2 regions of the Marichromatium purpuratum 984 genome follow, and region 2 is predicted to be linked to the other one. Evidence: predicted binding sites of a transcription regulator. Region 2 holds the regulator's gene; the other holds the start of a gene.
The links. The regulator FliA, encoded in region 2, starts transcription of late flagellar genes. The targets are predictions, from matches to a motif close to GCTAAAGTTNNNNNNNNNNCNGCCGATA.
Positions count from the first base shown of each region.

Region 1: a site for FliA is predicted at 1,598-1,625, ahead of MARPU_RS13405 (DUF5610 domain-containing protein). Genes of this name have one in related genera too.

Region 1 is NZ_CP007031.1:3,089,020-3,092,635, forward strand. Features, by position in the region: gene MARPU_RS13400 (methyl-accepting chemotaxis protein) at 1-1,380, shown strand, start outside; gene MARPU_RS13405 (DUF5610 domain-containing protein) at 1,663-2,832, shown strand; gene MARPU_RS16815 (ferritin family protein) at 2,836-3,360, opposite strand; gene MARPU_RS13415 (thiamine pyrophosphate-dependent enzyme) at 3,357-3,616, opposite strand, start outside.
Region 2 is NZ_CP007031.1:1,527,070-1,530,685, reverse strand. Features, by position in the region: gene MARPU_RS06940 (protein phosphatase CheZ) at 1-654, opposite strand, end outside; gene cheY (chemotaxis response regulator CheY) at 808-1,182, opposite strand; gene MARPU_RS06930 (RNA polymerase sigma factor FliA) at 1,230-1,985, opposite strand; gene MARPU_RS06925 (MinD/ParA family protein) at 1,982-2,806, opposite strand; gene flhF (flagellar biosynthesis protein FlhF) at 2,793-3,616, opposite strand, start outside.

The sequences.
Region 1 (3,616 bases), 1.6 Mb from region 2:
GACTCGCACCGATGTGACTTCGGCAAGTGGTACGACAGCCTGCGCGACGACCCGAGCTATGCGCGCTACCCCGAAGCGTTCCGCGCCGCCTTCGACACCATCGCGGTCCCGCATCGCGCCGTCCACGAGTCGGCCAAGCGGATCAACAGCGCACTACAGCGCGGCGATCACGACCAGGCGCTGCGCATCTATCGCAACGAGACCCTGGCCTATCTGCAGACCCTGCGTCATCTGTTCGGGGTGCTCGAGGAATCGCTCCAGGCTCAGCAGCAGGAGAGCATCGCCATCTCCACCGAGACCAGCCAACTGGCACGCTGGAGCATGCTCGGCGCGGCCAGCATCGCACTGGTACTGGCGGCCCTGCTCGGGGTGCTGCTCACCCGCCTGGTGGTCCGACCGGTGCGCGCCACCACCGCGCGACTGCGTGACATCGCCGAGGGCGAGGGCGACCTGACCCAGCGTCTCGAGGTCCATGGCAACGACGAGATCGCCGATCTCTCGCACGCCTTCAATGCCTTCATCGCGCGCATCCACTCGCTGGTCAGCCAGGTCGCCGGTGCCGCCAGCCAGCTCTCGAGTGCCGCCGAACAGCTCTCCGGGACCAGCACCGAGAGCCGCGAGCACGTCGCCCGGCAACAGCACGAGGTCGAGCAGGTCGCCACCGCGATGCACGAGATGGCCTCGACCGTGGCCGAGGTCGCACGCAACGCCGCCGAGGCCGCGCAAGCGGCTCAGAACACCGACGACGAGGCCGAGGCCGGCAGCGCCGTGGTCGGCGAGGCCAACACCACCATCGATGCGCTGGCCCTCGAGGTCGAGCGCGCGGCCGAGGCGATCTCGCGCCTCGCCGCCGACAGCGAGGAGATCGGCAAGGTGCTCGACGTGATCCGCGCCATCGCCGACCAGACCAATCTGCTCGCACTCAACGCCGCGATCGAGGCGGCACGCGCCGGTGAGCACGGGCGCGGCTTCGCGGTGGTCGCCGACGAGGTGCGCAACCTCGCCAGTCGCACCCAGGCCTCGACCACCGAGGTGCAGGAGATGATCGAGCGGCTGCAGGGCGGCGCGCTCGGCGCGGTCGAGGCGATGGAGCGCGGGCGCGCCAAGGCCGGCGAGGGTGTCGCCCAGACCACGCACGCCGCCGAGTCCTTCCAGACCATCACCCAGTCGATCGGCACCATCACCGACATGAATGCCCAGATCGCCAGCGCCGCCGAGGAGCAGTCCGCGGTCGCCGAGGAGGTCAACCGCAGCGTCTCCAACATCAACGACGGCACCGCGCACGCCGCCACCACCTCGGGCCAGATCGCCCATGCCAGCGAGGCCCTGGCCGCGCTCGCCCTCGAACTCCAGACCCTGCTCGGGCGTTTCCATATCTGAGCCGCCAGCCGCCAGCCGCCAGCCGCCAGCCGCCAGCCGCCAGCCGCACGGATTGAACCGCAAAGCCGCGAAGCACGCGAAGTGAATGATGTGTGATGTCGGCGTGAGGCCACAGACGGCGCGGGTCCGCACCCACTGGCGGCTGATCGCTGGCGGCTGGCGACTTATTCCCCTTTGCGTCCTTGGTGTCTTGGCGGTTCAAAATCCTGGTATCCGGATTCAAGAACCTCTTGCCGCGGCCGTTACTCAGGGATGGAACAGACTCGCCCCGGAGGCCCAGAGATGATCTCGCTCCACTCATCCGTCTCGCAGCTCCAATCGCTCACGACCCTGCGCTCGGGTAGCGGCGCCTCCGGCTCGTCGGCAACGACGCCCAGGGGTAACGCCGAAACCGGCTCGCAGCAGCAGGTGCTCGAGCGACTCGCCGCGCACATCCCCGGCATGGACGCCGATGCCGTGGGCAAGCTCGACGCCAAGGACTTCACCCCGGAGAAGGTCGCCAACCGCATCGCCGACGCGGTGGCCACCGGGCTGGAGAGCGCCCGCGCCCGTGGCCGCTCCGAGGCCGAGGTCGAACAGCTCTATCAGCAGGCCGTCGAGGGCGCACGCAAGGGCTTCGAGGAGGCGCGCGAGATCCTCTCCAACCTCGACATGCTCCAGGGTAAGGTCGCCGAACAGCTCGACGAGACCGAGCAACTGACCTTCGCCGCGCTCGATAGCCTGGCTCCGAGCAACGCAAGCAAACCGACGGACTTCGTTGCGGTGGTTGGTGCAAACGAACGCTTCCAGTATGCGGAATCGCTCTCGCTCGAGATCAACACCCGCGACGGCGACACCGTGCGCATCGACTTCAATCATCAATTCGACCACAGCCAGTCTGCGATGGTCGCGAGCGACGGAGAAACCGATCAGATCAAATACTTCAATATCTCTCGCACCAGTAGCGAGACGAACTACGGTTTCAGCGTCAAGGGTGATCTCGACGCCGAGGAACTCGATGCCATCCGTAACCTGGTGCAGGACACCAGCGAGCTGGCCAACACCTTCTTCCAAGGCGACGTGCAAGCCGCCTTCGCCCAGGCCGGCAGTCTCTCGTTCGACTCCAGCCAGCTCTCGCACATGGACCTCAACATGCGCTCGAGCGCGAGCTACTCAGTCACACAGGTACAGCGTTACCAGGAGACCCAGCAGCTCGGTGACATGGGGCGCGGTCAAGACATCAGCCGCAAACTCGATGACATGCTGAGCCAGATGCGGGAGACCTTCTCGCAGCCGCTCCTCAACAACGTTATCGAGGACGTCCCCTCCGCTGGCGCCGATCTGATGCGGGGCTTGGTGGAGCAGGACAGTCGCTTCATCACCGCCGAACCACGACAGCAGGATGACTATCGCGCACAGATGACCCAGCTACTCGATACCATCGCACCGGGGCGCGCTCGCGCCGATGACTGAGGACTACTCGGGCAGGTTGGGTGGATCCCAATCGTCGACCGACTCACCGGTCGCGCACGCTACACGCCATTGCGTGATCCGTTCGCACCGCGCGTGGCTCGCGGCGGTCAATTCGGCGGCGAGATCACGCACCGCCGGCGTCGTAGCGCGCGCGGCTTGCGCGGCGTAGAAGTCACGCTGCCGCGCCGCGTCCCTGATCCCCAGCTCCAGCACTCGAGCGACATCCATCAGGTAATCGACCTGCTCGAGATCACCACCGAGCACCAGCTCGGTGCCACCAACACTCCAGTCGAATTCCCAAGGGGCGAGACACGGCAGCCCCACGCCCTGCGTACGAGCCTCCACCCGCGCCACTTCTCGACCGGCGAACTCGGCCAGACGGCGGAACGCAGCAGCCGCCGGCTGGTTGTGATGCAGCGCCATCCCGGCGGCGAGTTCGGTATAGCGCTCGTGGCTGGCGTGTTCGAGTTCGAGCGCGTGGGCGAGCAGCGCCGCGAGTGAATTCGCCGGCTCCGGCCCCGCGCTCATGCCAGCAACCCCGACTCGATCTCCTCGAGCGTGCACGCGGGAGCCTGCTCGGCCCGCCAGGGCGTGAGGACGCGGCGAAACAGCAGCCCCAGGGTCTTGCCGTCATCGGCCTGGATCCGGCGCGCAGCTGCCACCGGATCGGTGCTCGGCCCCGTGTCATCGGCATGCACCCGGCCTTTCCAGTCGCGGTGCTCGGGCCTGAAGGTGGGACAGGGGGTGAGTACGTGCACCAGGGCGAATCCGGGATACTCGATCG
Region 2 (3,616 bases):
GGCCTTCTCGACGGAGGGCTCGGCGGGCTTGGCGACAGCCCCTTCCATGCGTCCACTGGAGAGCCGAATCAAGCCGACTAGGTTCTCCTCGACGTCCTGCACCAGACGGATGACCCGCCCGATGATCTGGCCGGTGAGGTCCTGGAAGTCCTGGGCCATCATGATCTCGGACATCAGCGAGCGCAGCCGCTCGGTCTCCTGCCCGGTGGCGGTGAAGAAGGCGTCGAGTTCGTGCGCGAATTCACGGAATTCATCGAGCGAGAGTTCGCGGCGCCGGAACCGTCCCCAACGCTCGGAGAGTCGCACCGCGTTGTCATGCACTCGCTCGGCGATCGGCAAGCCCTCGTCGACCGCATTGAGGGTACGGTGCGTAGCCTGCTCGGTCATGGTGACGACATAGGAGAGCCGTTCCTTGGCGTCCGGGATCTCGTCCTGGGTGATCTCGACCAGACGCGAGTCACCACGGAAACTCTGCAGCGCTTCGTGCAGCTCGCGGGTCAGCTTGCCGAGTTCCTCGAACAGCTCGCGCTCGTAGGGGAAGCGCAGCTGCTGGATGATCAGGCGCGCGCCTTCCTCATCGCCGTTTTGGAGGTGTTCGACCAGCTCCTGCGCAAGCGCCAGCTGTGCGGTCAAACGTGTTTCGTCATTGTCCATCGATTGTTCCCAGGCCGAACGAAAAGGCTACCCGAGGCATGGATGGGCCGACCATGGAGGCACATGCCGGAGTGGGCTGAGTCCATGCGGCACCAGAGGCGGGCGACGAGGCGACGGCCGACGCGGCGCGAGACAGTCGCTCAAACCCCGCCCCTAGCCAGCGACTCGCTCGAAGATCTTATCGATCTTTTCCTTCAGTGTCTCGGCGGTGAAAGGCTTGACGATATAGCCGTTGACACCCGCTTGGGCCGCCTCGACGATCTGCTCACGCTTGGCCTCGGCCGTCACCATCAGCACCGGCAGCTCCTTGAGTTCAGGGTCGGCACGGACCTGACGCAGCAGCTCGATCCCCTCCATGTTGGGCATGTTCCAGTCGGTGATGAGGAAGTCGAAGCCGCCGCTCTTGAGCATCGGTAGAGCCGTGCTACCGTCGTCGGCTTCCATGGTGTTATTGAACCCCAGCTCGCGCAGCAGATTCTTGATGATGCGTCTCATCGTGGAGAAGTCATCCACGACGAGGATCTTCATGCCTTTGTCCACACTGAACTCCCAGTGTCAATTGTCGGATTTATCGATCACAACAGCGACTCACTGCCCTCGCCGGTCCAATCAGACAACCGTGAGCGCAAGCGGTGCAAGGCCTGACTGCGGATCTGGCTGACACGTGACTCGGTGATACCGAGCACGGCGCCGATCTCGCGCAGGTTCAACGCCTCGTTGTAATACAGGTTCATGACCAGACGCTCGCGTTCCGGCAAGCTCCCCAGGGCCTGGGCGAGCGCCAGGCGAAACTGCGCCTGAGCGAGCTGCTCCGGGGGCGAGTCCTCCGTCCCCGCTAGCCAGCGATCGGCCTCCACCTCCGGACCGCCGAGGTCTTCGATGCCGAGGACGTTGGCGCTCGCGCTGTCCTGCAGCATCGCATGATAATCCGTCAGCCCGACTTCAAGCTCGGCGGCAACCTCGGCGTCGCTCGCCGCGCGCCCCTCGCGCGTCTCCACCTCGCGGATAGCCGCGGCGATACGGCGACTGTTGCGGTGGACCGAGCGCGGAGTCCAGTCCGCCCGGCGCAGCTCGTCGATCATCGCGCCACGGATACGGATGGTCGCATAGGTCGCGAAGGTCGCGCCCTGCCCTGCCTGGAACTGGCGCGCGGCCTCGATCAGCCCCACCATCCCCGACTGAACCAGATCGTCGAGCTGCACCGACGGCGGCAGACGCGCCGCCAGATGATGCGCGATACGCTGTACCAGGTCGACATTGGCCGCAACCAGCTCGTCGGGCCGATCGACCAGATTAGGATACCCCTGCAATGGACGTTTCGGGGCCATCAGGCACTTTGCAACATCCGCTCGACGAAAAAGCCGATGCCGCCCAGGTCGGTCTCGGCAATGGGCCAACGGTCGACCCGGGTCGCCAACTCGGTGAAGGCGCGCCCCGAGGGACTGCCCGGATACAGATCGACCACGGGGCCGCGTCGTTGCACGGCCCGGCGCAGATTGTCGTCGAGCGGGATGATACCCGAAGCCTCGAGCATCACCTCCGGCAGATACTGGGCACAGACGGTCGAGAGCTTGCGCACCAGGCGCCGACCGGCCTCCGGCGAACTCAACATGTTGCAGACCATGCGGAAACGACGCAAGCCGTGATCCTGGTGCAGCACCTTGATCAGCGCGTAGGCGTCGGTGAGCGAGGCGGGCTCGTCACAGACCACCACCACCACTTCCTGCACCGCCTTGCAGAAGGCGGTGACCGATTCCTGGACACCGGCCGAGGTATCGACGATGAGCACGTCGAGCGGCTGACGGTAGGAGCTGAAGGCACGGATCAGCCCGGCGTGCTCGGCGGGGCTGAGATTGGCCATGCTGGCGATGCCCGAGGCCGAGGGCACCAGCTGCATGCCCTGCGGGCCTTGCACCAACACCTCCTCGAGCCCCTCGACCCGCCCCTCGACGAGATCGTGCAGGGTCTTGGTCGGGCGCAAGCCGAGCAACAGGTCGGCGTTGGCCAGACCGAGGTCGGCGTCGAACAGCATCACCCGCCGTCCCATGCGCGCGAGCGCGACAGCGAGATTGACCGAGACATTGGTCTTGCCGACGCCCCCCTTGCCGCTGGCGACGGCGATGCTCCTGAGCCGACTGCTAGGCGGTTGCATGGGTGGGCGTCCTGAAGGGCAAGACCGACTCCAGAACCATACCGCCCTGTTCACCAGGCGTCCGCGTGGACGCCGGCATCGCGTTCATTGCCAGACCATCGAGAGAGGCGCGCGCGCCGCTCGGCGCGCGCATGGCGTGGACCCGCTCCTGGAGCGCCAGCCGGGTGAGATAGAGTGTATCGACCTTGTGGAAATCTTCGGTCATGCGTTGACCATCGCTATAAAAAATCAAACCGAGCCGCTGCTCCATCAACACGGACAGAGTCTCGCCGAGCTGTTCCGTCTCGTCCACCTTGGTCAACACCAGGGCCGAGGGTTCGCTCGACTGGAACGCCTCGAGCACTTGTCTGAGCACCATCGACTGATGGGTAGCGGCAATCACCAGCCAGGTCTCGAGCTCGATGCGCTCGCGCACCTGCGCAAACAATCGGCGCTCGGCGGCATCACGCGCGGCATGCCCGGCCGTATCGATGAGAATCAGTCTGCCATCACCGGCGCGACTCGACAACGCCGCCAGCTCATGCTCGTTCTCGAGCAACATCACCGAGACCCCGGCCATCTGGCCGAATGCCTGCAACTGCTTGTAGGCGCCAATGCGCTGGCGGTCAAGTGAGACTAGGCTGACCGAGTCGCGCCCCATGCGCCGGATCTGGCGCAGCGCCAACCGCGCCAGGGTGGTGGTCTTGCCCACCCCGGTCGGCCCCACCAGCGCCAGCATGCCACCCTGGTCGAGCACCGGCGACTGTGCCGTCGGCATCGCCGCCGAGAGCCGCGCGCGCAGCCGCGACCAGGCGCTCTCGACCGAGGTCT